3 regions of the Microbulbifer sp. ABE4_465 genome follow, and region 3 is predicted to be linked to each of the others. Evidence: predicted binding sites of a transcription regulator. Region 3 holds the regulator's gene; each other region holds the start of a gene.

Region 1 (10,573 bases), 150 kb from region 3:
GGCCAGCCGATCAACGCCCGCCCCCAGTAACGCTGTCTCGTCGCCGCACACTTCATAAATTCGCGATGGTCCACCGGCGGCTTGCGCTTCCACTGGCCATTGCGATCGCGGTAATCCGGAATGCCGGAATCCGTACTCACCCCGGCACCGGTCAGCACCGTCAAACGCGGATGGCGACGGATAAACGCCGCCAGCTGCTCCGCCGCCTCCGCACTCGGAAGCGGTAAATCCGCAACAACGTTGCCATCCGAAAGAGTGGGGGAGGACAGTGTGCTCAGGCTCATGGGGCAGATCGCTTGGGCTCGCAAAGAATGGAATCGGAACCGCTATTGTAACGAGTCTGGCAGCAGAAGGTTGCACCGGGATTACGCTGGCGGGACTGTTCCCGCCAGCGTAGTGATTCAGGCAGGGTGAATCAGTAAGTCTTGTAGGGCAGGAACTTGCCGGACATCACCATATTCACCCGATCGCCCTTTGGGTCTTCCTCCCGCTGGATATCCATGGAAAAGTCGATGGCACTCATGATGCCATCGCCGAACTCCTCGTGGATCAGCTCCTTGATGGTGGTGCCGTACACACTCACCAGCTCGTACAGGCGGTAAATCAGTGGATCTGTCGGCACTGCAGTGGGCAGGGAGCCCTTGTAAGGGGCAATCTGCAGCCAGGCTACCGCCTCGTCACTGAGGTCAAACAATTCGCCGACTACGGCCGCCTGTTTTTTGGTGAACGTCATCTGGCCAAGACAGGCCGCGGTGGTCCACTCCTTCGATTGGCCGATGGCATCCGCCACCTGCGCCCATTTCAAATCTTTCTGTACCTTGGCCACTAAAATGAGGTCGGTAACCTGCTGGCGGTTGCTGATCATGTTTGCTCTCCATTTGCGATGGTTGGGTCGATTTGATAGTCAGGTTGCCTGGGAAATCAGGCTCAATAGATAAAAAACAACAAGCAACAGAACACCGCTCACCGACTGCCAGAAACGCACCGGATAGCGCTCCATCAGTGGCGGCCGGGTACTGTTAACGTAATCCGGATTGGGGTGGCGCAACTCATAAATAAATTCCGACAGCGCCTCGTGGCGGCGCAATGGATTGGGCTGCAGCGCTTTTCTCAGGGTGGCGTCAATCCATGCGGGAATGGCACGGGACTCACTCAATACACTGCGATAGCGCAACTTGTGTTGCGCCGCTACCGTATTACTACGCGCGACCTGTGCGCCGTAGGGAAACTCGCCGGATAGAAGGTGGTAGGTGAGAACCGCCAGAGAAAAAAGATCCGAGCGCGGCGTGCCGCCGTCGCCGAGAAAATATTCCGGTGCGCTGTACAGCGCGGTGCCCAGGATCAACTGGCCATTTTCCTGCGCGGTTTCCGCAATCCCCGCCACTTTCGCCGAGCCCAGATCAATCAGCGTAACGGTACCCGCATCGCTGATCATGATATTTTCCGGGCGCAGATCCTGGTGCAGTATTTCAGCGCGGTGCAGGGCCTGCAGTCCGCGCGCGATTTGCTCGACGATGCCGCGTACGGTTTCAAGACTCGGCGCGGGGTTGTCGGTCATCCACTGGCGCAATGTCTGCCCCTCCACCACTTCCAGCGTGGTGTAGAGATAATTGCGCGGGCGATGGGTTGCCGCTGCTCGCACCACGTGGGCGCTGTCCACCCGTCGCGCCAGCCATTCCTCCATTAAAAGCCGCTCCAGATGTGCGGGATCTTCACTCTGGTCGACGGAGGGCGCCTTGAGGATTATCCGATTGCCGCTAGCCTGGTCGGTAGCCAGATAGACATGGCTGCGGTGGCTCGCATGTATATCCCGCTCGATGGTAAAGCCGTCGAAGCTGTCGCCGGATTTGAGAATCGGGGGCAATGGTAATTTACCGGCCTGATCAATCAGTGCCGGGGTTGTGTGGGGGAGTTTGTCCACCCGCACCAGTTGCACCGTAAGATTGTCGCTACTGCCGTTAGCCAGTGCCGCGGCCACCAGGGTTTTTGCTGTGCGATCGAGACACGCGCCTTTCTGTTGCAGGTGTTCGATCAGCGTGCGTTGCGACAGGGAATCGTGCACCCCATCGGTACTCAGAATAAACAGATCGCCGGCCTGCAGGGAAAGCCGGCGGTAATCAATTTCCGTTTGCGCGTCCGCGCCCAGCGCGCGACTCAAGTAGCTGTGGTGCTCCCCTTGCCACAGACGGTGGTCGTGGGTGAGTTGCTCCAGAGAGTCACCGCGCAGGCGGTAGATACGGGAGTCGCCGAGGTGAAACAGGTGCACCTCGCTACCTCTGAAAATGGCGGCGCTGAAGGTACACACATACCCCTTGTCTTTATCGAAGCGGTAGGGGCTCTGGCGGGTCTGCTCAAACAGCCAGGCGTTGGTGGCCTTGATTACCTGTTCGGCAGCGTTCTGTACACTCCAGCCATCGGACGTGCAGTAGTAATCGTCGAGGAAACTTTTCACCGCCGTTTCACTGGCCACAGCACTGACCGTACTGGAGCTGATGCCATCGGCGATGGCAAAGGCGGCGCCCTTGATGGCCAACTGCGGTTCCGCTGGCAAAATGGCGCCGCAACTGTCCTGGTTTTCCGGTTTGAGGCCGGCGCTCGTGTGCTGACCCGCTGCCAATAGGAGAGAACCACTGATAGAACTGGGTATAGAGCTGGGTATAGAACTCGGCATAGAACTGGTCATAGAAATAGCCATAAAAAAATAGCCCCGCGGAGTGCGGGGCTGTAGTGCTATCAGGCCAGTGCTTCTTTACCCGCGGAGCTGCTTTCCGCTTTCAGCTGACGCTTGGGTGCAGTTTTGTAATGGGTGCTGTAGAGAGTCAGGCCGGTAAACGCGAGGCCGCCTACCAGGTTGCCCAGCGCGGTGGGGATTTCGTTCCAGATCAGGTAATCCATCACCGAGAAGTCACCACCCATCATGATCGCGGTGGGGAACAGGAACATGTTTACCACCGAGTGCTCGAACGCCATAAAGAAGAACAACATGATCGGCATCCACATGGCGATGACCTTGCCGCTCACGTTGGTGGAAATCATCGCGCCGACAACGCCCATGGAAACCATCCAATTACACAGCATGCCGCGGATAAAAATGGTAAACCAACCCGCCGCGCCGTATTCTGCGTAGCCCAGGGTGCGCGCTTCGCCGATGGACGACAGCTTGGCGCCGACAGCGCCCGGCTCGGTGTTAAAGCCCATGGTAAACACAAACGCCATCATTGCCGCGACGGTGAGGGCGCCGGCAAAGTTGCCCACAAATACCAGGCCCCAGTTGCGCAAGATCCCGCCCCAGGTCACACCCGGGCGGCGATCCAGCCACGCCAGTGGCGCCAAGACAAATACACCGGTCAACAGGTCAAAGCCCATCAGGTAGAGCATACAGAAGCCCACCGGGAACAGGATGGAGCCGATCAAATGGGAACCTGTCATGGTGCCGACAGTCACCGCGAATACCGCAGCCAGTGCGAGAATGGCACCCGCCATATACGCCCGTACCAGCGTGTCCCGGGTGGACATGAAAATTTTTGATTCCCCCGCGTCGACCATTTTGGTCACAAATTCTGTAGGAGCGAGATAAGCCATAGTCGTTTCCTTTATTTAGTGCTGGAGGCCTTGCCACTTCTGTTGCCACCCGTGGTCGATTGCAGAACCGGAGCGCGGATTTTCGGGCACAAAAAAAGGCGCCCACACAGACAGACATAAGTCGGAAAGTGGTGGACGCCTTTATCCAGAGTGTTCAGATTGGTTGGGCTGAGCCCGGTCGCGCTGCATTGCACGAGCTTGCGCTCATAATCTAAAGCAAACTCGATGCCAAAGTTTTTGCTGGGCTTTTGGTCGCTGCTCCCTGCGTGCATTCGCTCAAGCAGGTAAAAAAATGTGATGTGAATCTTGTTCTATCGTTGCAGACTGATTTCCTCTTGCACCGGGTTGGTGCGGCGGCGCCAAAAGGGGCGAAACTGGTGCAATGGCGGAAGGCGGGTCAGGTAGTTTTCCGGCCGCGATAGCGTGAACTCGGCCTGTTGTGGAATGCAAATTGCTGGGATAAGCCGTATTCATTGACTGGATTGCTCAGATGCAAGGAGTCGCGTGCGGAGACACCACCATGCAGAACCACAGTGAAGATGCTGAAAAATTTCTGCTCGCTGCCAAGCGCGCGGAAATTCAGACGTTGGATCGCCTGGCCGGCAGTTGCGAACTGGTAACTACGGTATCGGACCTGGTGCATCAACTGCAGCGGGAGCGTGGCATCTGCAATATTTATCTGGTGTCGGCGGGTTTTCGGTTTGAAGAGCAGCGCAACGCACAAATCCAGAATTGCCAGCTCAGTGAAGGCCAGTTTCGCGCATTGTTGCACAATCGATACTTACACGGTGGTCGCTGCGATGGCGCTGCCGACATGCGCCTGTTAAACAGCATTGCATACTCCCTGCACGGGCTGGATGAGCTGGCGGAGCTACGTCGGCACATCGATGCGTTTGAGGTGAGTGCTCTGGAATCTACCGATGCCTACTGCCGGCTGATTGCCGGGTTGCTGAGCGTGGTATTCGAAGCTGCGGACGTTGCCGACGACCCGGAAGTGACCCGCCTGCTGGTCGCACTGTTTAACTTTATGCAGGCCAAGGAGTTTTCCGGCCAGGAGCGGGCCTGGGGCGCTATTGGCTTTGCCAGCAGCCACTTTGATGCAAGCTTGCATGAGCGCCTGCAGCAGCTGCAGGATTGCCAGCGACGCAGCCTGGACGTGTTTGCTGAATATGCTGGCGAGAACGAGACCGCGCGCTGGAAATCGATTGAAGACAGTCAGGAATCGCGGGATTTACAGCGGCTGCGGCTGGTGATCGCCGGGCTCAAAAATGGCGAGCCGATTGCCTCGGAAATCAGCGAGGTCTGGTATCAGTTGGCAACGGCACGTATTGATGCGATGCATCGACTGGAGGATGCCATGGCCGCGCGCCTGCTGCGGGTGAGCCGCCAGCGGGTATCCGATGCGCAGTCTGAGCTCGGCCATCACTATACGCAGTTACAACAGATGAAATCTGCAGACTGGAATAACCTACCGGCACTGGCAGTGCTATTCGACCCCGAAGTTCCCGGCTTGTATGGCAGCGTAGCGGCCAGCGGTATCGGCACCTTGCACGGCCAGCCTTTGGCGCACTCCCTTTACGATCTGATCAGGTCCCAGGTGGCGCATATTCAGCGAGTAAGTACCGAGCTGGAAGAAACCCGCAAGACACTTGCAGAGCGCAAGCTGGTAGAGCGGGCGAAAGGGCTTCTGATCAAAAGTCTGCGCATGAGCGAAGACGACGCCTATCGCACCATGCAACAGAGAGCGATGGAAATGAACCTGAAGCTGGTGGAAGTTGCCGAGCGTATAATCAATGCCGGGGCCGAGCAGCGCCTGCCCCGCTGAAAACACCGGCGCGACAGGTGTTAAAACGCTCGCAGAGTCAGGTACCAGTTCACCAGGGTGTGGGTTGCGGGGCGATTAAACAATCGCTGGATAGCGAAGCCACCGGCGAAGGCGCCCAGCATCGCGAGCGGTAGCGGAACACGCTGGGCCTGGACTAGAGCATGGGCCTGCTGCTGTTGCATCAGGGTTAGCGCGCAGCGACGTTGCTTTACCATCGCCTGCCGGCGCTGTTCAATCTGCTTGTTTAAAGAGCGCAGTGACATCGTCCAGAGCCTCTTTTGCCTGCCTGCGGGATTCGTCAAATCCCAGGAAGTTCTTCAAGCGATTCATTGCCAGCAGCAGTCCGCCAACAACAACAAATTGGGACACCATGAAGATGCCGAAACCCAGGTATATGGATTGGAAATAGTAGTAGCCCATCAGGCCAAGCCCGGCACACAGGCTGACGATCAGGGATATCGCGAGAAAGAAAAGAATCAGCAGCATCACGACAATACGTGTGCCGGCTTGCAGGGTGCGTTTGAATTCGAGCTGGACCAGGCTGGTAAAGTTCTCAGCCCAGGCCGAGGCGAGGGTCATGGTTGCTTCTGCCCGCTCTCGCAGTGCATTGAATTCCTGTGACAGGCTTTCCGCCTCAGCAGAACCTGACCGAGAAGAATGTCCCGCGTGCTCCCGCGCGTAAACCGGTTCTGATGCCTGCCGGTTCGGCTGTTCCGAATCCTGAGGGTCCGCCATGAAGTTGTCCCCAATGTCTGTGTGCAACAGGAAACACCCGGCAGCATCACCGGGTATTTTTCCGAGCATTTAGCGCAGCAAAAATCTTATTTCAGAATCTTTGCGATCAACCAGCCCGCCGCAAACGCGCAACCCACGCTGACCAGAGGATGCGCTTTGATGGAATTTTCCGCCTTCTCAGCCACGTCCTGCGCGCGCTGTTTTCCTTTCTCCATACCGTCGCGGGTACGCGCCTTGACGGTGTCGGCAGTTTCCCGCGCACGCATTTTTACCTGCGACGCAGTATCGTGTGCCGCTTCACCGGCGAGGTTGTACGCCTGGTGCAGCTTGTCACGCGTACTGCCTGTGGCGGCGCCTGAATTCGGGGCTTTTGCAGTTGCCATGGTATTACCCTCCGATAGCAATCAAGGTGAGCGCGAAGGATAAGACGGAGAAGAGTGACTACGAAGGATAAACCGCGCTTTGGAAAAAATTGGTATGAGCAGCGCGGGCTAAATATCGGATTGGCCTTAAGGTCGGTCAGGTTGCGAATGTGTCGGTGATATTTCTGACCACACCGTCGAGCAAGCGCTGGCGGCTCTCGCGGCTGATCCAGGCATTGTGCGGCGTGATAATAAGGTTGGGAATGCCATCAGCAAGTAACGGATGATCCGCGGGTGGTGGTTCCACACTCAAAACATCCAGTGCAGCACCGGCAATCTCACCACCAATAAGTGCCCGCACCAGAGCCTCCTCATCCACCAGCCCGCCGCGGGCAGTATTGATTAGAAACGCCGATTTCTTCATGGCTGCAAGAAACTTACTATTTACCAGTTGATCCGTCTGCTCCGTCAGCGGGCAATGCAAACTGACAACATCAGATTCCGCCAGCAACTGATCCAGTGGCACACGGCCAGGCTTGGCTTCACCGGTAAACGAATCCGCCACCAGAACACGCATCCCCAGCGCCTCACCCAGCCGCGCGACTTTCTTACCCAGATCGCCGTAACCGATGATTCCCAGAGACTTTCCCTCCAGTTCCATCACCGGGTAGTCCAGGCGACAGAAAATCGGCGACTGGCTCCAGTGGCCATCGCGCACATCATCGTTGTATTGGTGCCAGCGGGTGGCCAGGGCGAGAATCAGCGCGAGAGTGTGCTGCGCGAGAGAAGTACCGGTATAACCGGCTACATTTTTTACCGGGATATTTCGAGCAGCTGCCGCATCCAGATCAATATTATTGGTGCCGGTAGCACACACACAAATCAGCTTCAGATTGGTGGCGCCCTCAATCAAACCCCGATCGAGCACCACCTTATTGGTAATCACCACATCCGCTTCAGCGATACGCTCTGCTGTCTGTTCCGGCGAAGTCGTTTCAAAAAACGCCCACTGATCCAGCGAACTTTCCAGCGCGGACGTATCCAGTTCGCCCAACTTCATCGTCAACGCATCAAGAAAAACCCCACGCATAACAAAGTCCTTTTAAACCCAATGAAGTCGAAGATAAGGCCCTCAGGGGCCATTTCCTGTGGAGCGATTGCCGATGAGGTTGCGGAGCAGGGAATGGCCCCTGAGGGCCGCCCGGGAATTAGACCCGGGACTTAAATAAGCCCCGGGAGAAAGTGGAATTACATTACCCGCATGCCGGGCTGGGCGCCCGAGTGGGGTTCAAGAATCCAAAGGTCCTTGCCGCCAGGGCCCGCCGCCAGCACCATGCCCTCACTAACACCAAAACGCATCTTGCGCGGCGCCAGGTTGGCCACCATCACCGTGTGCTTGCCGATCAGATCTTCCGGACTGTAAGCGCTCTTGATACCGGCAAACACATTGCGGGTTTCACCGCCCAGGTCCAGAGTCAGGCGCAGCAACTTGCCCGCACCTTCCACATGTTCCGCATTGGCAATCAGCGCAATACGCAGATCCACCTTGGCAAAGTCGTCGAACTGGATTTCATCTGCAAGCGGATCGTCCGCCAGTGGGCCTGTCGCAGCCTTGGTCTCCGCCTGCAGTTGCGCCAGAGATTCCTTCGCCGCCTCCTGCATTGCTTCCACCTGAGTCTTCTCCACACGCTGCATCAGCGGCTTGAACTTGTTGATGGTGTGGCCCGCCAGCGGTACCGTCGCCGACTTCCAGTACAGCGTCACACCCAGGAAATCCTCGGCTTTTTTCGCGGTTTCCGGCAGTACCGGCGCCAGCCAGGTAATCAGTGCGCGGAACATATTCACGCCCTGAGAACAGATCGCCAGCACTTCGTCTTCCTTGCCTTCTTCCTTTGCCAGAGACCAGGGCGCCTTATCCGCAATCCACGCATTGGCCGCATCCGCCAGCGCCATGATCTCGCGGGTAGCACGGCTGTATTCGCGCGCTTCAAAACATTGGGTAATACGCGGCGCCGCTTCCACAAACTGGTTCCACAGGGCCTCGTCGGCGAGCTCGCTGGCCAGTGTGCCGCCGGACTTGCTCACAAACTTGGCGGTGCGGGAAGCGATGTTCACCACCTTACCCACCAGGTCTGAATTCACCTTGGCAATAAAGTCGTCCAGGTTCAGATCCAGATCGTCCACACCTGCGGTCAGCTTGGCCGCGAAGTAGTAGCGCAGATATTCCGGGTTCAGGTTGTCCAGGTAGTTACGCGCATTGATAAACGTACCGCGGGACTTGGACATCTTCTTTCCGTTCACGGTGAGGAAGCCGTGCACGCACACCTTGGTGGGGGTGCGGAACTCGGCGGAGTCCAGCATGGCCGGCCAGAACAGCGCGTGGAAGTTGACGATGTCCTTGCCGATAAAGTGATACACCTCGGCGGTACTGTCTTTCTTCCAGTATTCCAGCCATTCCTGGCTGTTTTGATCGCTCTTCTTGTCAAAATAGTTTTTCAGGCTGGCCATGTAGCCGATAGGGGCATCCAGCCATACATAGAAATACTTGCCCGGCGCATCGGGAATCTCGAAGCCGAAGTAGGGCGCATCGCGGGAGATGTCCCACTCCTGCAGGCCGTCTTCCAGCCACTCGGACAGCTTGTTTGCCACCTCGCTCTGCAGGGTGCCTGAGCGGGTCCACTGTTTCAGAAAATCGGTGAATGCCGGCAGGGTAAAGAAGAAGTGCTCCGACTCTTTCTCGACCGGCGTTGCGCCGGAGATGGCGGAGACCGGATTGATCAGCTCGGTGGGGCTGTAGGTTGCGCCGCAGACTTCACAGTTATCACCGTACTGATCCTCGGCTTTACATTTCGGGCAGGTGCCCTTGATGTAGCGGTCTGCCAGAAACAGTTCTTTCTCCGGGTCAAACGCCTGGGTGATGGTACGTGAGGCGATATGGCCATTTTCACGCAGGCGCTTGTAAATCATCGCCGACAGTTCGCGGTTCTCGGCGGAATGGGTGGAGTGATAGTTGTCCACACCGATCAGGAAGCCATCGAAGTCTCGCTCGTGCTCTGCCTGCATATTGGCGATGTGCTGCTCCGGAGTCAGGCCCAGCTGCTCGGCTTTCAGCATGATGGCGGTGCCGTGGGCGTCGTCGGCACACATGTACAGGCACTGGTTGCCACGGGCGCGCTGGAAGCGGGCCCAGATGTCGGTCTGGATGTACTCGAGGATATGACCCAGGTGCAGGGAGCCGTTGGCATAGGGCAGGGCACTGGTGACGAGGATGTTTCTGGGCTGACTGTCGGTGTGAGACATCATGGATTCCAAAAGCTGCGAGATTAGTCTGTGTAGATTGTTTGAATGGTGCGGCGCCGGGGCCGGAAAAGAGCGCGGAATATAGCAGAAATGGGGGCTGTAAGGCACCCGGCAGCATCAGGGAACCGATAGGTCGAGCGCTTGTCATCCGCGCACAGCTTGACCACAATGCCGCCCCAATTCCCCATTGCACATCTGTTCTAGCGAGGACACCACCGTGACCGATCACCATCAAGACCACAGCGACCTTTCTCCTGAAATCCAGGCGGGGCTCGAGCGGATCGCGGAGACCGTTGGCGCTCTGGAAGACCCGTCTACCGGCGAGGTCCTCGATGCCCTGGATGCGGACATTGAGGTGGGTTTTGACGACAGCACCGTGTATGTCGGTGTGACCCTTGGGTACCCCTGTGCCAGCCAGCAGCCCCATTGGGCACAGCGGGTGCAGGCGGCCTGCGAGCCGCTGCTACAGGGGGCACTGGCGGGCAGTGAAATTCAGTTTGATCTGTTTTCTGAGATCCAGCGTACAGACGCAGGAGAGGTGCCGGACTCCCTAAGGGCGGTGAAGAACATTATCGCCGTGGCGTCAGGAAAGGGCGGTGTGGGCAAGTCCACCACTGCGGTGAACCTGGCGCTCGCGCTGGCCGCCGAGGGCGCTGCGGTGGGGCTACTGGATGCGGATATTTACGGTCCCAGCCTGCCCACCATGCTCGGCACTGAAGGGTTGCGGCCGGAGGTACAGGGCGGCAAGTTTTTTGTACCCATTCCGGCG
Region 2 (10,573 bases), on a different contig from region 3:
GCCTGATCGCCAAAAACGCGCTTGCGCTGGGTCAGAACACCCTCAATTTTTTCGTCAGCCTCGGCCTGATGCTGTACCTCACCTTCTTCCTGATCCGCGACGGCAACTCACTGGTGGCGCTGCTGATTCGCGCCCTGCCACTGGGTGACGAACGTGAAAAACTGCTGCTGGCAAAATTCGCCGAAGTGACCCGCGCCACCATCAAGGGCAACCTGGTAGTGGCGGTAACTCAGGGCACTCTGGGCGGTCTGATTTTCTGGGTGCTCGGGCTGCCTGCGCCGCTGCTGTGGGGGGTGGTAATGACGGTGCTGTCACTGCTGCCGGCAGTGGGTGCCGCAATCATCTGGTTCCCCGCCGCGCTGTACCTCTACGCCACCGGTGATTCCGTCAAGGCAACGGTGCTGATGATCTACGGTGTCGCGGTAATCAGCCTGGTAGACAACATTTTGCGCCCGATCCTGGTAGGCCGCGACACCAAGTTACCGGACTATATTGTGCTGTTTTCCACCGTTGGCGGCCTGTTGATGTTTGGCATTAGCGGCTTTGCGATCGGGCCTCTGTTGGCCGCGCTGTTTATGGCGTTCTGGGAAATCTTTATGCGGGAGTTTATTGCCGAAGATGAGCCCTTGCTGCCTCCGGACGACGAGTCTGCACTGACACTGGATGAGCCGCAAAACCTCAGCGACAAACCAACCGGTTAGTCAGCGCAGGGCCTCCGACGCGCGCAGGATATCCCGCATTTCCGCCATGGGAGTCTGGTCGACGATGATCACTCCCTCCAGCGCGCGGTCCAGATCGGCAATTAAAAGAATCACGGTGCCGAAGGTCAGCCCCAGAGTCACCGCCAGCTGCACCGAGCCGCTGCGGCTGACGCCAAACTGGAAGCCAATCGCCAGCATCGCCAACCCGGTCAGAAAGTAGAGTGCCAGCCAGATGGGGCCGGGAATCCGATACTCCATCCCGATAACCACGCGTGCGTTGTGCGCATTAATGATATCGGTCACCGGATCTACAAACTGCCGCAAATACGCGCCCTGGTAACCCTCTGCCACGTGCGCCCGCACCTGCGCCCACAGCGCCTCGTGAATCACCACACTCCTGTCCAGCACCTTCTGCGGTACCCCCTCCCGTTTCGGGTCGAAGTACCGCAGCGTGGCGTATTCCAATAGCAAGTCCTGTGTTGCGCGCGCCGCCTGAGGCTTGAGAAAGTCGGCGTGCAGATACGCGGTGTGAATCGCATTGACCTCATCCAACAGTAACGCTTTGCGCTTGTTGTAACGGTCCGCGGTCATATTGAAGGTAAATGCGAGTAGAAAGGCCAGAAGCCCCAGTGTTGCGGTAACGGCACTGCCAATGGAAGGCTCTTTATCAGAACCCAACCGTCGGATATATCGCCGCCCCAGCGCCAGCCCCAGCCATAGGGCAGCGATCACCCAGAACACGGTAAAGAAGTAAACCGCTGGCAGAGGTATGGCGTGGAAGAAGTTGTCGGCTAACATCGGCTGACCCCAGAACTTTCACTAAGTCTGGTCCAGAATGCCATCGCCGACCATGGAGGGAATGCGGGCGCCGCCGGTGGCGCCCGGTCGCATCACGCTTTTTTGACGAACTCCGACTTGAGCTTCATGGGCCCGATACCATCGATTTTGCAGTCGATATCGTGATCGCCCTCCACCAGGCGAATGTTTTTTACTTTGGTACCCACTTTTACCACCGCGGACGAGCCCTTCACTTTCAGGTCCTTGATCACGGTAATGGTGTCGCCATCTGCCAGCGGATTGCCGTTGGCGTCCTTGATATTCAGCCCCTCCTCTTCCACTGGATCACCAGCGCTCCATTCGTGGCCACACTCGGGGCAAACGAACAGGTCGCGGTCTTCATAGGTATACGCGGATTGGCACTGGGGACAATTGGGCAGTTCACTCATGGTTCTGGACACTTAATGGTGGCAGCGGTGATAGGTTTGGCGGCACCCCTGGCTGGGCGCTGTCGCCGGGAATCAGAACCAAGTATAACCAAAACGGGCACCTAGTGGCGCCAGTTATAACCATTTTTCTATGAATGCTCAGTCGTCAGCCCCGTTCATACCCAATTCCTTGAGCTTTCGGGTCAGGGTATTGCGCCCCCAGCCCAACAGTTCCGCGGCATCGCGCTTGCGACCGGCGGTATGCTTTAGGGCGATTTCGATCAGTGCACGCTCGAACGCGGGAACCGCTTCGCTGAGGATCTCCCGCTGACCGGTAGCCAGCGCCTGATCCGCCCACAATCGCAGGGCTTTCTGCCAGTCCTGGGGTGCTTCGCTGGTGGCGCCCTGCTGGTGAAGCTCGGGCGGCAGATCGTCGATGTGCACTTCGCGGCCGGAAGCCATGACGGTGATCCAGCGGCAGGTGTTTTCAAGCTGGCGCACGTTGCCGGGCCAATCCAGACCAGACAGATATTCTTCGGTTTCTTTGGTAAGAATTTTGGGCTCGACGCCCAGATCTTTGGCGGCGCTGTTGAAGAAGAATCGCACCAGGCGCGGGATGTCTTCGCGGCGATCTGCCAGGCGAGGGATGTGAATACGGATGACGTTGAGGCGGTGGAACAGGTCTTCGCGGAATTTGTGTTCTTCTACCAGGCGCTCCAGGTCCTGGTGGGTAGCGGCAATAATGCGGACATCGACTTTAACCGGGGTGTGGCCGCCCACCCGATAAAACTCCCCGTCTGCAAGCACCCTCAGCAGACGGGTCTGCGTCTCCGCGGGCATATCCCCGATTTCATCCAGAAATAGAGTACCGCCGTTGGCCTGCTCGAAACGGCCGGCGCGTTGAGCGCTGGCGCCGGTGAACGCGCCTTTTTCGTGACCGAACAGCTCGGACTCCATCAGGTCCCTGGGAATGGCGGCCATGTTCAGGGCAATAAACGGCTGGTTTTTACGCGGACTGTGGTTGTGCAGCGCCGCTGCGACCAGTTCTTTACCGGTACCAGATTCGCCATTAATCAACACCGTAATATTGGAGTGCGACAGGCGACCGATCGCCCGGAATACCTCCTGCATCGCCGGCGCTTCACCGATGATTTCCTTGTTGCCGGTGCCGTTCTCGATTACTACCGGCTCTTCCGGCTGCTGCTCGTTGGCCAGCGCCAGAGCTCGGCGGGTAACCGCCACCGCTTCATCGACGTCGAATGGCTTGGGCAGATATTCAAAGGCACCACCCTGGTAGGCGGCGACCGCACTGTCGAGATCCGAGTGTGCGGTCATGATGATGATGGGCAGCGACGGGCGTTCCGCCTGAAAACGCTGGAGTAGCTTAAAGCCATCGGAGCCGGGCATGCGAATATCGCTGATCACCACATCCGGTGATTCACTGTAGAAATCGTCCAGGGCGCGATCGCCGTTCTCATAACAGGTGGTATCGATCCCGGCGCGGGATAGCGCGCGCTCCAGTACCCAGCGGATGGAGCGGTCGTCATCAATGATCCAAACGCGATTGTTCATAGTAATTTTCCGGCCTGCGTTTTAATTCAACTCGTTCTTTCGGTCTTCAACCTGCCCTGGTAAAAACGTCGCGGCTAGTCCGTGGCCAGCGGCAGATAAATCTGGAATTCGGTCTGTCCCGGCTGGCTCTCACATTTAATGAGCCCCCGGTGTTGGTTAATGATGTGCTGGGAAATAGAAAGTCCCAGTCCGGACCCTTCTGCTCGTCCGGAAATCATCGGATAAAAAATCCGCTCACGGATGTCTTCCGGAATCCCCGGGCCGTTGTCGACGATGTCGATTCGGCACACCAGCGAGCAGTGGCGGCGGCCAATGGTGAACTGGCGCTGCACCCGCGTGCGAATGGTCAGACTGCCCTCCGCCAGGCCAATATTTTCTTCGATGGCTTGCATGGCGTTGCGCGCGATATTCAATACCGCCTGGATCAATTGCTCGCTGTCTGCCGGAATATCCGGTATCGAGGGATCGTAATCCCGCTGGATAATCAGCTCGCCACTGCACTCGGCTTCCACCAATTGCGCGACGCGCTCGGTGATGGTGTGCACGTTCACCGGCTCCAGCCTTACTGGAATCCTTGGCCCCAACATGCGGTCCACCAGATTACGCAGCCGATCGGCTTCTTCGATGATGATCTGGGTGTACTCCCCAAGCCCTTCATCATCCAGCTCACTCAGCTCTCTTTGCAGTAACTGTGCCGCTCCGCGAATACCACCGAGGGGATTTTTGACTTCGTGCGCCATGCCACGCACCAGATTGCGGGTGGTCTCCTGCGCAGAGATCAGTGCATCCTCGCGCGCAATGCGCAGCAGGCGGTCCATCGACTGTACTTCCAGCAACAGCAGCCCCAATTCGGTAAGCGGGGTTACCGAGTAGTCGACGGTGCACTCTTCCAGGTTGTGCAAAAACCACAGGGCGCGACGCACGGTGTATTTCTCACCACTGGCCAGTGACGAGCGCAGCGCCTGCAGGGCCGCGGGGTTTTCCCGTACCACCTCCTCGAGGGGCTGGCCACAGGCGCGGGCGCTGGACGCCGCCACCAGGTCTTCCGCGGCGGAGTTCAGATAGCAGAGGGACAGGTTTTCATCGAGCACCAAAACGGCCGAGGTGAGGTTGTCCAACAGCAGGCGCAACTGGCGGTCATTGAGCATTCGCGGTTCCGAAGTAATTCACAAGTCCGGTTCGCTTAATGGCAGTGCAAGAAGCAAACCAAAATGGCGCAAAAAATCGGGCCCATATGAAGATTTACGAGCCACTGGCGGCTGCAGCCAATATCGATCGCACCATTATTGTGCGCAGAGCAAAAAATGGCCAGCGCCGAAGCACATTGTGGGGCGTGGGTACGGGCGAGTGAGTCAGTGCGGGGCGCAACTGCAAACCGAGAACAAACCGAGAAAGAATGAAGCCCCCGCTGCGGACGCTGGCGAGGGCTGTGTCGGAGGGGCAGGTATTGTGCCTGCCTCAGCGCGGCTGGGGCTTGATTGGCTTCGCCACTCCGGGGGCCTGCGGCAAGCGCGGCATCTGTGGGGCCTGCTCGGCGGGGAAGTCCGGCACCTGACCGCCGGGGCGCTTAACGTGTACCTGGATGGTCTGGGACTGCGCCAGGGGCTCGCCGCTGGCACCGAGCAATACTGCCTGGATGGTGTGAGTGCCGCGTTCCAGCGCCGATATATCCAGGCTGGTACCGGAGGAGCTGCCGGACCAGCGCTGGCCATCAATGACCGCAAAAAACTGATATCCGTCCCGCGGCACCGGGTTCAGCGCCACTTCGAGCACAATAAAGCGCTGCCCCGGGGGAATAGTCGCATCGTTGGCTGGGCTGACAATGGCAAAATTCACCGGCCCCAGTTCGGCGCGCTCACGCTCTGCTTCACTGCGCGGCGACAGTTTGCGCGTGGGGAGACCCTCCCCGGGGGTGGCCGGCTGGACATTGATAGGGCCGATTTCCACTTTTTCGGCCTTTTCTCCAGCGGGAGGGTTGTCGCTGAATGTCACGCGCCCATCGGGGCCGACAATCTTGTAGACGGCGCTACCGGAGGAATTCCCCTGGGCGGCGGATTTGTCGTCACTGTGCTCCTGGGCCAAACCCGGCATTGCCAGTAGTGCAAGCCAGAGTATGGACAACTGCGCGGTGGATCTGATCATGGGCGCTCCCGCAATCTTCTTTGCAACATTCCGTTCTCTAAAGGCTAGTGTACTCGCGAACGATATAACCGCATAAATACTCCAGCCATATACCACCGAGTTCGGCGCATAAAAAAAGCCCACACCTGTCGGTATGGGCTTCTCGTCATCTTTGCACCTTCTCATCGGCCCTTCAAAAGAACCGGCGGGGGCGCAGAGATGATACCTGCTAATTGGCAGGACTTACATTAGCAAGAGTAGTAAAGCTCGAACTCAACCGGGTGCGTGGTCATCTGCAGACGCTGTACTTCTTCTTTCTTCAGTTCGATGTAGGCGTCGATGGCGTCGTCAGTGAATACACCACCTTCGGTCAGGAAGGCGCGGTCCTGATCCAGTGCTTCCAGGGCCTGATCCAGGCTGGCAGCAACGGTCGGGTACTCGGCCAGCTCTTCCGCCGGCAGGTCGTACAGGTCTTTGTCTGCAGCGTCGCCAGGGTGGATCTTGTTCTTCACGCCGTCGAGGCCAGCCATCAGCAGTGCAGCGAAGGCCAGGTACGGGTTGGCGGTCGGATCCGGGAAGCGGGTCTCGATACGCTTGCCTTTCGGGCTCGGCACGAACGGGATACGGATGGACGCAGAGCGGTTACGCGCGGAGTAGGCCAGGATTACCGGCGCTTCGAAGCCCGGAACCAGACGCTTGTAGGAGTTGGTAGACGCGTTACAGATCGCGTTCAGGGCGCGTGCGTGCTTGATGATACCGCCGATGTAGAACAGGGCAGTTTCAGACAGGCCAGCGTAGGCGTCGCCCGCGAACTGGTTTACGCCGTCCTTGCTGAAGGACTGGTGTACGTGCATACCGGAACCGTTGTCACCTACCAGCGGCTTGGGCATGAAGGTGGCGGTTTTGCCGTAAGCGTGCGCTACGTTGTGTACCGCGTACTTCAGGATCTGAACTTCGTCAGCCTTTTTGGTCAGGGTGTTGGCGCCAACGCCGATTTCACACTGGCCAGCGGTGCCCACTTCGTGGTGGTGTACTTCGATCTCCAGGCCCATGGCTTCCATGGCGGAACACATGGCGGCACGGATGTCGTGCAGGGAGTCGACCGGCGGAACCGGGAAGTAGCCGCCCTTAACGCCCGGGCGGTGACCCATGTTGCCTTCTGCGAAAGAGGCGCCGGAAGACCAGGCCGCTTCTTCAGAGTTGATTTTGTAGAAGGCGCCGCCCATTTCGGCACCCCAGGTGATGTCGTCGAATACGAAGAACTCGGGCTCCGGGCCCATCAGCACGGTGTCGCCCAGACCGGTGGACTTCAGGTATTCCTCGGCGCGCAGTGCGATGGAACGCGGGTCGCGCTCGTAGCCCTGACCGGTGATCGGGTCAACGATGTTACAGCGAATGATCACGGTCGCTTCGTCGGTGAACGGGTCAATGAACGAAGTTTCGTCATCCGGCATCAGGATCATGTCGGATTCGTTGATGCCCTTCCAGCCAGCGATGGAAGAACCATCGAACATCTTGCCTTCTTCGAAGAACTCACCGTCAACTTCCTTAGACGGAATGGAAACGTGTTGTTCCTTACCTTTGGTATCGGTGAAGCGCAGGTCTACCCATTTGGCTTCGCTCTCTTTGATCAGGTCGAGCGTCTTTGACATTACAGTCCTCCAAGAATGAAAAGTTATGTTCGCGCCGATTCGCTTTATCTTGTGGCAACAGTAAAAGCAAAGAGTGTGCCAAATTGGGGCAAACCGGTAACAAAGTGATTCGGGTCGTAAGAAATGGCCACCCGGGGGAGCAATCGGGTGCAAAACAACCAAACCCCACGGCTTTTTGAGCGCCAGCACTCCCTCTCGGATCACGATAGTCCCAATATTGGTGCTCTCAAACCTCTATTTGCACTATTTTGGGGCCGAAAGGTCACAGTAGGCACCAACTTGGTGCCACAAGCAAATTCCTGATAGCGAGTTTATAATTCGCCACCTTTTCCGGGAAGCCGACAAACGGGCTCCTGGCCTCCAATTCAACCGCGGTTCCGGCACACGTCTATGCACTTCGTCGTCAAGTTTTTCCCAGAGATCACCATCAAGAGCAACCCCGTGCGCAAGCGCATGTCGCGCCAGCTCGCCGATAACCTGCGCAAGCTGATGCGCCAGCTGGATGACCGTATCAAGGTGCAGAAAGACTGGGAGAAAATCGATGTGATCGCGCCAGATGCAGTATCCCACCTTTCCGACCGTATCGAAGAGGTACTGGCGCACACCCCGGGCATCGCCAACTTTGCCCGGGTACAACAGTTTCCCCTCGGTGATCTGGACGATATCTACCAGAAGACACTGGCCATCTGGGGACCACAGCTCGCGGGTAAAACCTTCTGCGTGCGGGTAAAGCGCACCGGCAAGCACGACTTCCAGTCCCTCGACGTGGAACAGTATGTGGGCGGCGGCCTGAACACTAATACCCAAGCCGCCGGGGTAAAACTGAAAAACCCGGATATCACCGTCAAGCTGGAAGTCCGCCACGACAAGCTGAACGTGATCGAGGAGCTGCACCAGGGCCTCGGCGGCTTCCCGCTGGGCACACAGGACCCGGTGATATCGCTGGTGTCCGGTGGCTTTGACTCCACCGTGGCCAGCTACCTCACCATCAAGCGAGGTATCCGTACTCACTTTCTGTTCTTCAACCTGGGCGGGCGCCAGCATGAACTGGGGGTAAAAGAAGTCGCCTTCTACCTGTGGGACAAATACGGCGCCTCTCACCGGGTAAAATTTATCACCATTCCGTTCGATGAAGTGGTCGCAGAAATCCTGGAACAGGTGGACGACTCCTATATGGGTGTGACGCTCAAGCGCATGATGTTGCGCGCGGGCTCCATCATTGCCAAGGAGCTGGAAGTGGATGCACTGGTCACCGGTGAAGCCATCGCCCAGGTATCCAGCCAGACCCTGAAAAACCTGTCGGTGATCGACAGCGTCACCGATACCCTGGTACTTCGCCCGCTAATCACCTCGGACAAGACCGACATCATCCGCACCGCGCGCGAGATCGGCACCGAGGAATTTGCCGCAAATATGCCGGAATACTGCGGCGTGATCTCGGTAAAACCCACCACCCGCGCAAAAATGGAAAAGATCGAACACGAGGAAACCCGCTTCGACTTCACCGTCCTCGACCGCGCCATCGGCAACCGGGTGATGCAGAATATCGATCAGGTGATGGACGACCTCGGCGAGGATGCACCGCCGGTGGATATTTTCAGCGAGCCCGGCGATGCCATCATCATCGACATCCGCCATCCCACCGAAGAAGAAGTGAACCCGTTGGAGCTGGAAAATGCAGAAGTGGAAACCATCCCCTTCTATCGTCTCAGCACCGCCTTCCAGAAACTGGATAAGGAAAAGCAGTACCTGTTGTACTGCGCGCGCGGGGTAATGAGCCAGTTACATGCTTCGCATCTGCTGGATGAGGGTTATCGGAATGTGGGGGTTTTTCGGCCGCAGAAGCTCAAGAAGTAGGTCGTGCATATTCCAAACGCAAAAAATGCGCCACTTGAAAGACCGCTCCCTACAACAACCAGGCACATACAATCACAAACTGCTGCAGACAAACAATTCACCCTGCCTCAATTTATTTTGTCAGCTGTTTCTTTCTAATGCTGCATAGAGTCGTGCACTATTAGCTTAGATAAAAACCAGAGGGAATTGACATGCCACAAGCACGACCGCAGTACTATATAAATCCATTTTTGCAAAATATTGATAACGTTCTTGCAACGAGTCTCACCAAATACAGGTTGAAAACCAATTGCACAACTGTAGATACCACAGCGTGGCACTGTCTTAACAACGTGGAGAGGGAGGCAACAGTCCTGATCAGTGGGCACGGTGCGCAAGCTGGCTTTAACCAACCTGTCAGTGGAATTAGCAATGGCCTGCGTGGTGAGCAACGGATTTATTGCAGCCCCGCTCAGCTCGCAAACTGGCTGCATAGTTTCTGGGCCCTGCCTGTATCTCACGTGAAAATTCGCTTGCTGGGATGTGAACTGAACCATGTCGCTCAACAGTTGGCGATAGAACTCGGTCATTTGGGTTATGTAGACATTGTGGTGGGAGGGTATATTGACTCTGTGATATATGATGGATTCGACGCGCAAACCGGTCGGGGCTCTGCATACTCTTTGGTTGACCTAAACACTGATAAAAAACTTTTTCACAAATCTGCGCTAGCGGCAGCAGGAGTAGAGCGGTTAGAGTGGTACAACGCAAAAGGTAAAAAAGTGACCAAACCCTTTTTCGATAAAAGATTCACCGTATAGAGTTTTCAACAATACCCGGCCTAGTGACCTCGTAAACAGGAGGCCTGTACAGCCCCCATGGTTTATTTTCCTTTACGCCTCACAGTGCAGGGCATGTATACCGCCCTTACATATAATGCAAAAAGGACTAAAGATGTTCAGCCACATCATGCTCGGCGCCAACGATATCCAGGAATCCAAAGCCTTTTACGATGCCATCCTCGGCGAGCTCGGCTACAAGCCCGGTGTTATCGATCAAAAAGGCCGCTGCTTTTACTTCACCGACACCGGGGTATTTGCGATTACCAAACCCATCGACGGCCAACCGGCGAGCTGTGGCAATGGCAGTACCATCGGCTTTGCGGTGGAGAGCCCGGAACAGGCCGACCGCTGGCACGCAACCGGTCTCGCCAACGGCGGCGCTCCCTGCGAGGACCCGCCCGGGGTACGTGAGGGCGGCGGCTTGAAGCTGTATCTGGCCTACCTGCGTGACCCGGCGGGCAACAAAATCTGTGCGATGCGCCGCCTGTAAAGTCTGAATTCCACGGATAAGTGCACCGGTTTACCCGCTTCAAACCGCCTTTCCAGCCGGGCCAGGGCCCGGCAGCCCTCAAAACCGCACAAATTTCCGCCAATCCGACTCCCAATTGCCACACTTCACCTCTATAATGCGCGCGCTTTGGCCG
Region 3 (10,573 bases):
TCCTCCTTTATTTGAGTTTTGCTTTTCGGAAGGTCCTCATCAAACTCATCGTACGGATTGTTTTCATCAGAATTGTGCATAGAAAATCTCGAGATCTGAATTCAACCAATAATTGCAGTACCCGGTAAGCCGGGTACCCAATCATCAGGCAAAAAATATTGTTGCCAGTCCAAGGAAAGACATAAAGCCCACCACATCCGTCACCGTCGTCAGTGCCACACCACCAGCCAGCGCCGGATCGATCCGCATTGCCCGCAGCGCCACCGGCAGAATTGCCCCCGCCAGCGCCGCCGTAATCAGATTGATGACCATGGCCGCAATGATAATCCAGGCGATACGCGGATCCCCAAACCAGAGTGCCGCAATGACTCCCATTACCGCCGACCACAGGATCGCGTTTAACGCACCGCTACCCAGCTCTCGCGACAACAGCCAGCCCAGGTTGCTGCGGCCCACCTGGCCCAGTGCCATACCGCGAATGACCACCGTCAGTGTCTGGCTGCCGGCAACTCCGCCCATACTCGCCACAATTGGCATCAGAACCGCCAGCGCCACCACCTTGTCGATGGTGCCCTGAAACAGATTGATCACCCAGGACGCGAGCAGTGCGGTGAGCAGGTTGATGCCCAGCCAGATGGCGCGGCGCGGCGCCGTGCGCCTGACCGTGGCAAAGGTGTCCTCCTCCTCGTCGAGACCCGCCAGGCTCATCAGCGAGTGATCCGCGTCCTCGCGGATCACATCCACCACGTCATCAATGGTGATGCGGCCCAACAGGTGACGCTCCTCATCGACAACCGGCGCGGTAATCCAGTCGTACTTGGCGAAAAGTCGCGCCACTTCATCGTCCGGCATATCCGCGGGAATCGGCTCGATATCGGTCACCATAATCTCGCGCACGGTAACCGACGGGTCAGTGGTCAGCAGCTTGGTCAGCGGCAGCAGGCCGATAAAACGGTCCTTGCGGTTGACGACAAAGATGTTATCGGTGGATTCCGGCAGCTGCTCGTGGCGGCGCAGGTAACGCAGTACCACATCCAGGTGCAGGTTCGGGCGCACGGAGACAATCTCCGTATCCATCAGGCCGCCGGCGGTTTCCTCATCGTAAGAGAGGACGCTCTCTACCCGCTGGCGGTCGCGCTCGCTCATCGCCGACAGCACTTCCGCCATCACCCGATCTGGCAGTTGTTGCAGGATGTCCGCCACATCGTCCGCATCGAGCCCTTCCATCACCGCCACCATTTCCTCGGTGTCCATGGTGGAGAGAATCTGGCTCTGTACCTCGTCCGGGAGTTCCTGCAGCACCTCACCCTCGATCTGGCGATCGATCAGTTTCCACAGCACCTGACGAATGCGCGGTGGGGAGCTTTCCAGTAGCTGGGCGATGCTGGGGGGGGAGAGGGATGCCAGCATGCGCTGGACTTCGCGCCCGGTACCGCTATCCAGTGCCGCGTACAGCTCACCGAGCTGGTTTTGGGCGCGGAAATTGATGTCGGCGTTGACGGGTTTGGGCACAGACGGTCCTGGTGTTCGGTGGAGGGGCGGGTGCCGGCATTATAGTGCTAAACCGGGAGTTGGCAGCTTGTTTGTCTTTCCGGCTATCTGTTCAGTCCACTGTGCTGGGCTCTATTCACCCTCACCGAAGCGATCATTGATCAGTGCGCAAATAGCTTCGTGGGCAGCGTCCTCATCGCGCCCGGCCACTTCGAGTTCGAGCTCTACACCCTTGCCGGCGGCCAGTAACATCAAAGCCATCACGCTCTTACCGTCCACGGCTTTTCCCTGGCAGTGCACTTTCACATCGGAGGAAAAGCGCGCACTGGTCTGGGCAAATTTGCTGGCCGCGCGCGCGTGAAGTCCGAGTTTATTGATGATGGTGATACGACTTTTCTGCATTGGCGATGATCTTTCCGTGCGGTTTTTTACCGTCGAGCAGTCTGGCGAGAGGCTCAACCGTGGTTTTTCTGTTGTTCCCGATGGCGGATCTGAATGTTTTCAAATGTACTGGCAAAGTGCTTGGCCAGTTGTTCCACCATGTATACCGAGCGGTGGCGGCCACCGGTGCAGCCGATGGACACCGAGGTATAGCTGCGGTTGCTCTGCTGGTATGAGGGCAGCCAGCGCTCCAGAAATGCGGTGATATCCCGCTGCATGTCCTGGGTTTCCTGGTGTGAGCGGAGGAAGTCCGCTACTTCCGGGTCCATCCCGGTTTTTTCTCGCAGCTCCGCTACCCAGTACGGATTGGGCAGGCAGCGCAGGTCAAACACCAGGTCTGCGTCTACCGGCACGCCGTGCTTAAAGCCGAAAGACTGGAATAGCACCGCCATACCCGGTGAGTCTTTGCCGACCACCCGGGTTTTAATCTGGTCGCGCAGTTGGTGCAGGCTAAGGCTGCTGGTATCGATCACCAGGTCGGCCATGGAGGCCAGTGGCGCCAGGATTTCTTTCTCCCGGTTGAGGGCTTCCAACAGGTGGGTTCGGCTGTCGCTCAGGGGGTGCTTGCGTCGGGTCTCGCTGAAGCGTTGAACCAGCACCGGAGAGCGTGCATCCAGATAGACAACGTCGCATTCAACACCGCTCTCGCGCAGGTCATGAATGACCTGGGGTGCCTGGCGCACATCCTGCCACAGGTTGCGGGCGTCGATGCCCAGGGCAAGTTGGGTGTTTTCATGGTGGCCCGGAGCAGTCTGTGGTGATTGCTCGCTTACCCGGCGTACCAATTCTGGCAGCAGGCTCGCGGGCAGGTTATCGATGCAGTTGAAGCCTACGTCTTCCAGTAGCTGCAGGGCAGAACTTTTTCCTGAGCCGGAACGGCCGCTGATGATGACCAATCGCATTGCACTCGCGCTCCTTGCCAATTGAGCAGGCCCTAATTATTCGCCGGGCCAGTATAAAGCAGTCACCCCGATCCGCGGGGTCGAAAGCTGCGCCATTGAGCGCTAGCTCAATAAAAATCAGGCCGCCGCTGCGCTGTTAATGGCCAGTGCGTAGAGGTCATCGCTGGTAGTGGCCTGGCGCAGCTTTTCACGTACACGGCTGTCACTGAACAGGGCGGCAATTTCCGCCAGGGTATCCAGGTGCTCCTGGTCGGAATCCTCCGGTACCAGCAGGGCGAAAAGCAGATCCACCGGCTGACGGTCGATGGCGTCAAAATCTACAGCTGGAGAGGTGGTGCAAAGGACACCGATGGGCTTCTCACAGCCAGGCAGACGGCAGTGTGGAATGGCGACACCTTCACCAATGCCGGTAGAACCCAGGCGCTCCCGGGCTACCAGCTGGTTGAACACTGTGTCGGTGTCCAGGTCGGGGTATAGTTCGGAGATCGCCTGGGCGATATTGAGCAACAGCTTTTTCTTGCTACTCCCCGCCAGGTGGCAAAGGCTCAGGCGGGGAGAGAGTAATGCTTCCAATGTCATAACGTGCAGATGATCTAGCGGTGCGAATCAACCGTTGACTCGTAATGATGGAGCCTAGCGGTGACCGCGTAACTTCTCTTTGTGTTTCAACAGCTGTCGGTCGAGTTTGTCGGTCAGCGAATCAATCGCCGCGTACATATCCTCTGACTCCGAATCGGCAAAAATATCCTTGTTGCCGCTCACGTGAATCCGCGCTTCGGCTTTCTGGACTAGTTTGTCGACGGACAGGGTGACCTGGGTTGTGGTGATCAGGTCATTGTGGCGGGAGAGCTTGTCCAGTTTGGTCAGGCAGTAATCGCGAATGGCCGGAGTAACGTCTACATGGTGGCCACTGATATTGATCTGCATGGATTTCTCCTCATCGAGTACAACACAATCTGGCTGCACCCCCGCACAGGGCGGCAACCCTACTAGGAAGTGCGTCAGAATGGAAGGATACACTCGCTGTCAGGCTATTGGTTGCCCAGAAAATAGCCGCCGAGGCCAAGTGTAGGTGGAATTGGGGGGAAGGCACGACGGGTTTGGGTAAAAGTGTGACCCTGCGGCCTACACCAGTCGCTTTCTTTCGCTTGAGGAGGGGATGCCCATGGACTCCCGGTATTTCGCTACAGTGCGTCGCGCCACCTTGATCCCCTGGGCGTCGAGCTCCTGGGTGATCTTGTTGTCAGACAGCGGTTTGCGCGGCTGCTCGCCATCGATCAGCTTGCGGATCAGCGCCCGGATGGCAGTGGAGGAAGCATCTTCTCCGGAGTCGGTGCTGACATGGCTGGAGAAAAAGTACTTGAGTTCGAATACGCCGCGAGGCGTGAGCATGTACTTCTGGGTGGTGACCCGGGAAATAGTGGACTCGTGCATGCCGATGGTTTCGGCAATATTCGCCAGCACCATGGGTTTCATGGCTTCCGGCCCCTGCTCGAAAAATCCCTGCTGCTTTTCCACAATGCTGCTGGCGACCTTGAGGAGCGTTTCGTGGCGGCTTTGCAGGCTTTTCAGGAACCAGCGCGCTTCCTGCAGGTTGTCGCGCAGATAGTTGTTTTCACTGGAGTTGTCTGCACGCTTGATCATTGCCGCGTAGGCGTCATTGATGCGCAGCTTGGGCGTGGTTTCCGGGTTTAGTTCCACGACCCAGCGGTCTTGCTTGCGGCTGACGATGACGTCGGGCACCACATACTGGGGCTCCTCGCCACCGAAGGCCTCACCGGGGTAGGGCGTGAGCGTCTGGATCAGCCGCATGACATCGCCCAGTTGCGCTTCGCTGAGGCGGGTGCGGCGGCTCAATTGGCGAAAGTCCCGTTTTCCCAGCAGGTCCAGGTGCTGGCTCACCACGGCTACGGCCTGAGAAAGCCAGGGGGTTTGGTCCGGCAGCTGGCGCAGTTGCAGCAGCAGGCTTTCGCGCAGATCGCGCGCGCCACAGCCCGCCGGCTCCAGCTGCTGGATGGTCTTCAATACGGCCATGACCTCATCGACGTCCAGCTCCATGGACTCCGCCAGCTCTTCAATGGGGGTACCCAGGAAGCCGTTGGGAGCGATGGCGTCGATCAGCGTTTCGCCGATCAGCTTGTCTTCGATAGAGAGTGGGGTGAGGTTGAGTTGCCACTGCAGGTGATCCTGCAGGCTTTCCGAGGCCGCGCTGCGCTGCTCGAGCGCGAAATCTTCGCCCTCGCCGCCACTGTGGCTGCCGCTTGAATAGATGTCGTCCCAGCGCGTATCTACCGGCAGGTCATCTGGAATATCGTTGGTCCAGTCGCCGTCTGCGGAGGACTCGGCCTGGGTTTCCGCGGCTCGCTCAGAGGCTTCTTCCTTGCGCTCTGCGGGAGTGTTCTGGTCCTGGAGTGATTCTCCGGCGTGCTCGTCGAAGTCCGACTCCAGCAGCGGGTTGCTGTCCAGGGCGGATTGAATTTCCTGTTGCAGGTCCAGCGTCGACAGCTGCAGCAGGCGGATGGCCTGTTGCAGCTGTGGCGTCATTGTCAGCTGAGTGCCGAGTTTTAACTGGAGTGACTGCTTCATAGGGGTGTGCCGGCAGAAAAATCTGGCGTGAATCCGCTGCGGAGAATTTTATGTTTCCGGCGGCGGGGTAAAGCTCATTTCATGCAGACTACCCCGGGGCGGGGCGGAAGACAAGAGGGCGGTTAAGCAATAAGTGTGCCGAAAAAATGATGGCATTTGGTCACAGCTTAAATCCTGTGACCAATGTCTTCGAGTTGGCGTGAAATAGGGAGGTCTTTCCCTCTGTGAACTAGATGGTGAACTCGTGTCCTAAGTAGACGTCTTTCACCTGTTTGTTTTCGGCCACGTCGCGGGGGTCGCCAGAGGCGATAATGTGGCCTTCGCTGACGATAAACGCGGTCTCACAGATGTCCAGGGTCTCGCGAACGTTGTGGTCGGTGATCAGAACGCCGATTCCGCGGTCTTTCAAGTGGCGGATGATCTGCTTGATATCGTTGACGGAAATGGGATCGACACCGGCGAATGGCTCGTCCAGCAATACGAATGCGGGGTTGGTTGCCAGGGCGCGGGCAATCTCCACTCGCCGCCGCTCACCACCTGATAGGGCCATACCCAGGCTTTCGCGGATATGGGTGATGTGGAACTCTTCCAGGAGGGCTTCCAGCTGCTCCTTGCGCTGGGCATTGTTCAGGTCTTTGCGAGTCTGCAGGATCGCGAGGATATTGTCCTGCACCGAGAGGCGGCGGAAAACGGAGGCTTCCTGGGGCAGGTAACCAATGCCTTTGCGCGCGCGGCCATGCATGGACAGGCCGGTGATATCTTCATCGTCGATCAATACCTGGCCAGCATCCGCCTGCACCAGACCGGCGATCATATAGAAGCAGGTGGTTTTACCCGCGCCGTTGGGTCCCAGCAGGCCGACGACCTGGCCGCTGGATACGCTCACGGAGACATCCTGAACGACTTTGCGCTTTTTGTACTGCTTGGCGAGATGGAGCGCCTTGAGCGTTGGCATTATTCAATTCCGGCTGGGGCGGCACCTGGCCGCACTCAATAAATCTGCGTGTTGCGTTGGCGGTAATGGCTCAATGCCGTTACTCGCTAAAGTCTCATTACTGTCCGTCGGTGTCCCCGGACTGCCCTTCGGGCTTCCAGATCATTTCCACGCGCTTTTTCTCTGACTGGCCGCGGGCCTTCATCTGCTCACTGTTCAGGTCGTAATCGATGCGTTCGGCGGTCAGGGTGTTGCCGTCGCGGTCGACAAACGCCTCTCCGGTAAGTTGCAGGGCGTCATTGGCCACCAGGAATTCGATGCGCGCAGCGCGGGCCTTGACCGGCGTGGTGCTTTCTTCGACCTGTTGCTGGAAGTGCGCTGGCGTGCCGGTGGCGATGACCTTGTTGATCTCTCCCTTGCTGTTGCCGTGCACTTCAACCCGGTCGGCACGAATCTGCAGGGAGCCCTGGCTGATTACAACATTGCCGCTGTAGACCGACAGGTTCTTGCTGCGGTTCGCTTCCAGGTTGTCTGCAGAAACCTTGACCGGCTGCTGGCGGTCGTCGGGCAAGGCGACGGCCTGGATGCCGGGCAGTGCGCAGGCGAGTGCCAGTGCCAAAGTGGTCAGGCGGCGGCGTAAGTCAGCGAAGTTCATAGCGGCTTTCCACATCGGACAGTATTTCTACCTTGTCTTTTTTTAGATCGGCGCGCAGGCCCTTGCCGGTGGTGAGGTTGAGGCCATCGGTGATGGTAACAACTTTGTCCGTTTCGGCGAATTCCTCGCGGGGTTTGATGACAATTTTCGGCGTGCGCAGCGTAATGCCGGGTTGGGGCAGCTCCATAACCGAGACATCGCCCTCCAGAACCACCTTTTGCCCGTTGTCATAAGCCACGCCGGTACGGGACTCCGTGCGCCACTTGGTGTCATCGCCCTGGTAAAACATCATCCGCGGCTCGGTAAGGTCAGCTCGGTCGCGGCGGGCAAACTGGAAAAAAGTAATACGTTTGGCGTCTACTTCGTAGGCCAGGTCGCCCTCGACCCCGTAATGCCGTGTGCGCGCATCGCGAATGATCAGATCGGCAGCGCGGTTGTACTCTTGCTGAGTTGGGCGCTTGCCCAGCAGTTGTTCGGGCGGACTTTCGGTGAACCATAGCCCGAGGGAGATCAGTGCAACTACGATCACCAGGGGAAGCCAGGTGCGCATCCGATATTTCTTCCTTTTTCCTGTGTCAGGTTTTAACGCAATTCAATTACTGCGCTATATAAGGAGCCAGCGCTGCGTCGAAGGTTCCCTGGGCACGCATAATGCGATCGCAAACCTCTCGCACCGCGCCCAGGCCGCCGCTGCGTTCGGTGGTGAACAGGGCGCGTTCCTGTACCGGTGAAGCCGCGTTGGGAACCGCGATCGGGCAGCCCACGCGGGTCATCAGTTGCAGATCAGGATAGTCGTCGCCGACATAGGCGATGTGTTCCAGATCGTATGGCTCGCCCGCGAAAAGCTCGAGAAAGGCGCTGTATTTGTCTTCACGGCCCTGAATCAGGCGGGTGATACCCAGGTCGTGCGCACGTTTTTCAACCAGGGCGCTGCGCCGGCCGGTGATGATAGCAACCGCGACGCCAGACTGCTGCAGCATTTTAATACCGTGGCCGTCCAGGGTGTGGAAGGTTTTCTGCTCGTTGCCCTGGTTGTCGAAGTACAGGCGGCCATCGGTGAGCACTCCGTCCACGTCGAGAATCAGGTGACGTACTTTGCTCAGCTTTTCCCGAATCTGTTGCTCGCTGGCGTGTGAATGACTCACGTGGTGTTCCTTTAGGTTGTGTGGTCCTGGTTACGGCGCGGGCGGTTGTGCTCAGATGACGCCGGCCCGCAGTATGTCGTGCATATGCAGCAGACCTATCGGGTGGTGCTCGGGGTCTTCCACAACCAGTGCGGTGATTTTGTTGTCTTCCATAATGCGCAGGGCTTCTGCGGCCAGAGTGTGCGCGCTAACTGTTTTCGGGCGGCGGCTCATCACCTGCTCCATTGTGGCGGTATCCATCTCCAGCTTCTGGTCGATCACCCGGCGCAGGTCGCCGTCGGTAAACACGCCGAGCAGGTGTCCGCTGCCGTCGACCACAGTGGTCATGCCGAAGCCCTTGCTGGTCATTTCAAGGAGTGCCTTCGACAGTGGTGTTGCCGGCGATACCTGCGGCAATTCTTCGCCGGCGTGCATTACGTCTTCGACCTTGAGCAGTAATTGGCGGCCGAGGGCGCCCCCCGGGTGCGAGAAGGCGAAATCTTCCGCGGTAAAGCCGCGGGCTTCCAGCAGGGCGACCGCGAGAGCATCCCCCATGACCAGGGTAACGGTGGTCGATGAAGTAGGTGCCAGGTTTAGCGGGCAGGCCTCGGTATCCACCGCAATATCCAGATTGACGTCGGCGGACTGGGCCAGAGGGGAGTCCGGCTTACCGGTCATGCTGACTAGCGGAATACCCAGCCTTTTCAGCAGCGGCAGCAGGGTCAGAACTTCCGCAGAGGAGCCCGAGTTGGAGATGGCGATTACCAGGTCCTGGCGGGTAATCATGCCGAGATCGCCGTGACTGGCCTCTCCGGGGTGAACGAAGAAGCTCGGTGTGCCTGTGCTGGCCAAAGTAGCTGCGATCTTGCGGCCAATATGGCCGGACTTGCCCATGCCGGACACAATCACGCGCCCAGGGCAGGCGAGGATCAGCTCGCAAGCCCTGTGAAAATCATCGCCGATACGGGATTCCAGTGCCGCCACTGCGGCAGTTTCCATGGAGATGGTGCGGCGTCCGGCCTGGATAATCAGATCTTTACCCATCGTATGTCTCGCTTTTACTCCGCAGCTTTGGCTCGCGTGCAGCCACTTGCAAGGAGGATAGAGGTGCTAACCTATCTATATTGGTCCAAAAAACGGCGCCTCGAGGCAAAGTGATCCAATGCCGCTTGTCCGGAGGGCCGCCATGGTATAGTTTGCCGCCGCTATTGTCAGCTGTGGAGGCCGGGCGAAGTGACCGTTGTCCTTTCCGCAACCGCCAGCATGATTTTTTCGGCGACTCACGACACTTTTTGACACTGTGGGTATCCAAGGGACGAATTGCCAATGGGAGATAATCTGTGAGCGCACTCACCTCTAGTTTCACCTCAATTTATAGTGCCGGGCAAACCCGGGGCTCTGCGGCAGTCCAAGTGGCGCGCAAGCTCGGGTTGTGGATGGCAGCCGTAATGCTTTGCGTGCTGGCTCCGCTTGCTTCAGCAGCGCAAAACCCCTATTCGCTCATTGAGGGGGTTTCCGGGCAGTTGCTGAACGTAATCCGCACGGAAGGCAAGAACCTGAATTCAAATCCTCAGCGTTACTACTCCGCTGTCGATCGCGTGCTTGAGCCCGTAGTGGATTTCAATTTTATCGCGCGCGGTGTGATGGGGGGGCATGCCAAGCAGGCGACGCCAGCGCAGCGAGCGAAGTTTGCCAGTACTTTCCGGCGCGACCTGGTGGCAACCTTTGCCCGCGGCGTGGCGACCTTTGGCAATCTGGATGTCAAAGTAATCAATCCCGGCTCCGCCCCGAGCGGGAATCGCGTCAACGTATTGCAGGAAGTGCGTAGTAAGGAAGGTTTGACCAAAGTTTCCTACACTCTGGTGCGCAATCGCAGTGGTCAGTGGAAACTGATCAACGTGATCCTGAACGGTGTTAATCTGGGCAAAACCTTCCGCGGACAATTTTCTCAGGCCATGCAGGCTAATAATGGCGATATCGACAAAGTGATCGCTGGCTGGTCTGCGGCGGACAAAGTTGCCGGCAATTGATCGGCATGAGAGATTCGAACGAAAATTTGTGCGCCGGTGCGCAGCGACGGTGATGCGGCTGCGCAGCGGTGGCGATTCCAGTACACTTGCGCGCTCTTTTTTAGCCGATAAGTAGTCCTACCTATGCAACCAGATCAGATCAAGTCCCTGATTGAAGGGCAAATTCCTGGAAGTCAGGTTGAAGTGGCCTTCGAAGGCAGTCACCTGCAGCTCACCGTTATCAGCGATGCGTTCAACGGTCTCAGCCGCCTGAAGAAGCAGCAGCTGGTGTACGGCGCGCTATCCGACAAAATTGCCGATGGCACCCTGCACGCGGTGCAGATGAAAACCCTGACTCCGGAAGAAGTCGGCCAGTAACGCCCAGCCTTGCTCTGCAGTACTACGCTGTGGTGGTCGAGATTTTTGTACCG

The links. Region 3 encodes sigma-54, which starts transcription at its own class of promoters, with help from an activator protein. Its sites were predicted from a motif close to TGGCACANNNNTTGCNNT; they were not measured.
Region 1: ACXAG1_RS07285 (formate/nitrite transporter family protein) is a predicted target of sigma-54. The motif match lies at 3,796-3,813, and genes of this name have one in related genera.
Region 2: glnA (glutamate--ammonia ligase) is a predicted target of sigma-54. The motif match lies at 7,315-7,332, and genes of this name have one in related genera.

Annotation. Positions count from the first base shown of each region.
Region 1 is NZ_JBSWXV010000003.1:68,520-79,092, forward strand. Features, by position in the region: gene ACXAG1_RS07270 (NAD-dependent protein deacetylase) at 1-284, opposite strand, end outside; gene cynS (cyanase) at 416-865, opposite strand; gene ACXAG1_RS07280 (bifunctional protein-serine/threonine kinase/phosphatase) at 905-2,695, opposite strand; gene ACXAG1_RS07285 (formate/nitrite transporter family protein) at 2,734-3,582, opposite strand; gene ACXAG1_RS07290 (nitrate- and nitrite sensing domain-containing protein) at 4,103-5,407, shown strand; gene ACXAG1_RS07295 (hypothetical protein) at 5,428-5,670, opposite strand; gene ACXAG1_RS07300 (hypothetical protein) at 5,639-6,142, opposite strand; gene ACXAG1_RS07305 (ElaB/YgaM/YqjD family protein) at 6,229-6,525, opposite strand; gene ACXAG1_RS07310 (D-2-hydroxyacid dehydrogenase) at 6,662-7,594, opposite strand; gene metG (methionine--tRNA ligase) at 7,753-9,804, opposite strand; gene apbC (iron-sulfur cluster carrier protein ApbC) at 10,022-10,573, shown strand, end outside.
Region 2 is NZ_JBSWXV010000008.1:7,288-17,860, forward strand. Features, by position in the region: gene ACXAG1_RS12945 (AI-2E family transporter) at 1-701, shown strand, start outside; gene ACXAG1_RS12950 (bestrophin-like domain) at 702-1,499, opposite strand; gene ACXAG1_RS12955 (zinc ribbon domain-containing protein YjdM) at 1,592-1,927, opposite strand; gene glnG (nitrogen regulation protein NR(I)) at 2,066-3,484, opposite strand; gene glnL (nitrogen regulation protein NR(II)) at 3,553-4,626, opposite strand; gene ACXAG1_RS12970 (DUF4124 domain-containing protein) at 4,937-5,620, opposite strand; gene glnA (glutamate--ammonia ligase) at 5,848-7,251, opposite strand; gene thiI (tRNA uracil 4-sulfurtransferase ThiI) at 7,642-9,108, shown strand; gene ACXAG1_RS12985 (hypothetical protein) at 9,300-9,908, shown strand; gene ACXAG1_RS12990 (VOC family protein) at 10,042-10,419, shown strand.
Region 3 is NZ_JBSWXV010000003.1:220,638-231,210, forward strand. Features, by position in the region: gene yjgA (ribosome biogenesis factor YjgA) at 1-80, opposite strand, end outside; gene mgtE (magnesium transporter) at 145-1,488, opposite strand; gene ACXAG1_RS07940 (HPr family phosphocarrier protein) at 1,624-1,893, opposite strand; gene rapZ (RNase adapter RapZ) at 1,947-2,834, opposite strand; gene ptsN (PTS IIA-like nitrogen regulatory protein PtsN) at 2,952-3,413, opposite strand; gene hpf (ribosome hibernation-promoting factor, HPF/YfiA family) at 3,468-3,761, opposite strand; gene ACXAG1_RS07960 (RNA polymerase factor sigma-54) at 3,960-5,420, opposite strand; gene lptB (LPS export ABC transporter ATP-binding protein) at 5,650-6,375, opposite strand; gene lptA (lipopolysaccharide transport periplasmic protein LptA) at 6,473-7,009, opposite strand; gene lptC (LPS export ABC transporter periplasmic protein LptC) at 6,996-7,559, opposite strand; gene ACXAG1_RS07980 (KdsC family phosphatase) at 7,606-8,154, opposite strand; gene ACXAG1_RS07985 (KpsF/GutQ family sugar-phosphate isomerase) at 8,206-9,177, opposite strand; gene ACXAG1_RS07990 (MlaC/ttg2D family ABC transporter substrate-binding protein) at 9,570-10,163, shown strand; gene ACXAG1_RS07995 (BolA family protein) at 10,287-10,520, shown strand.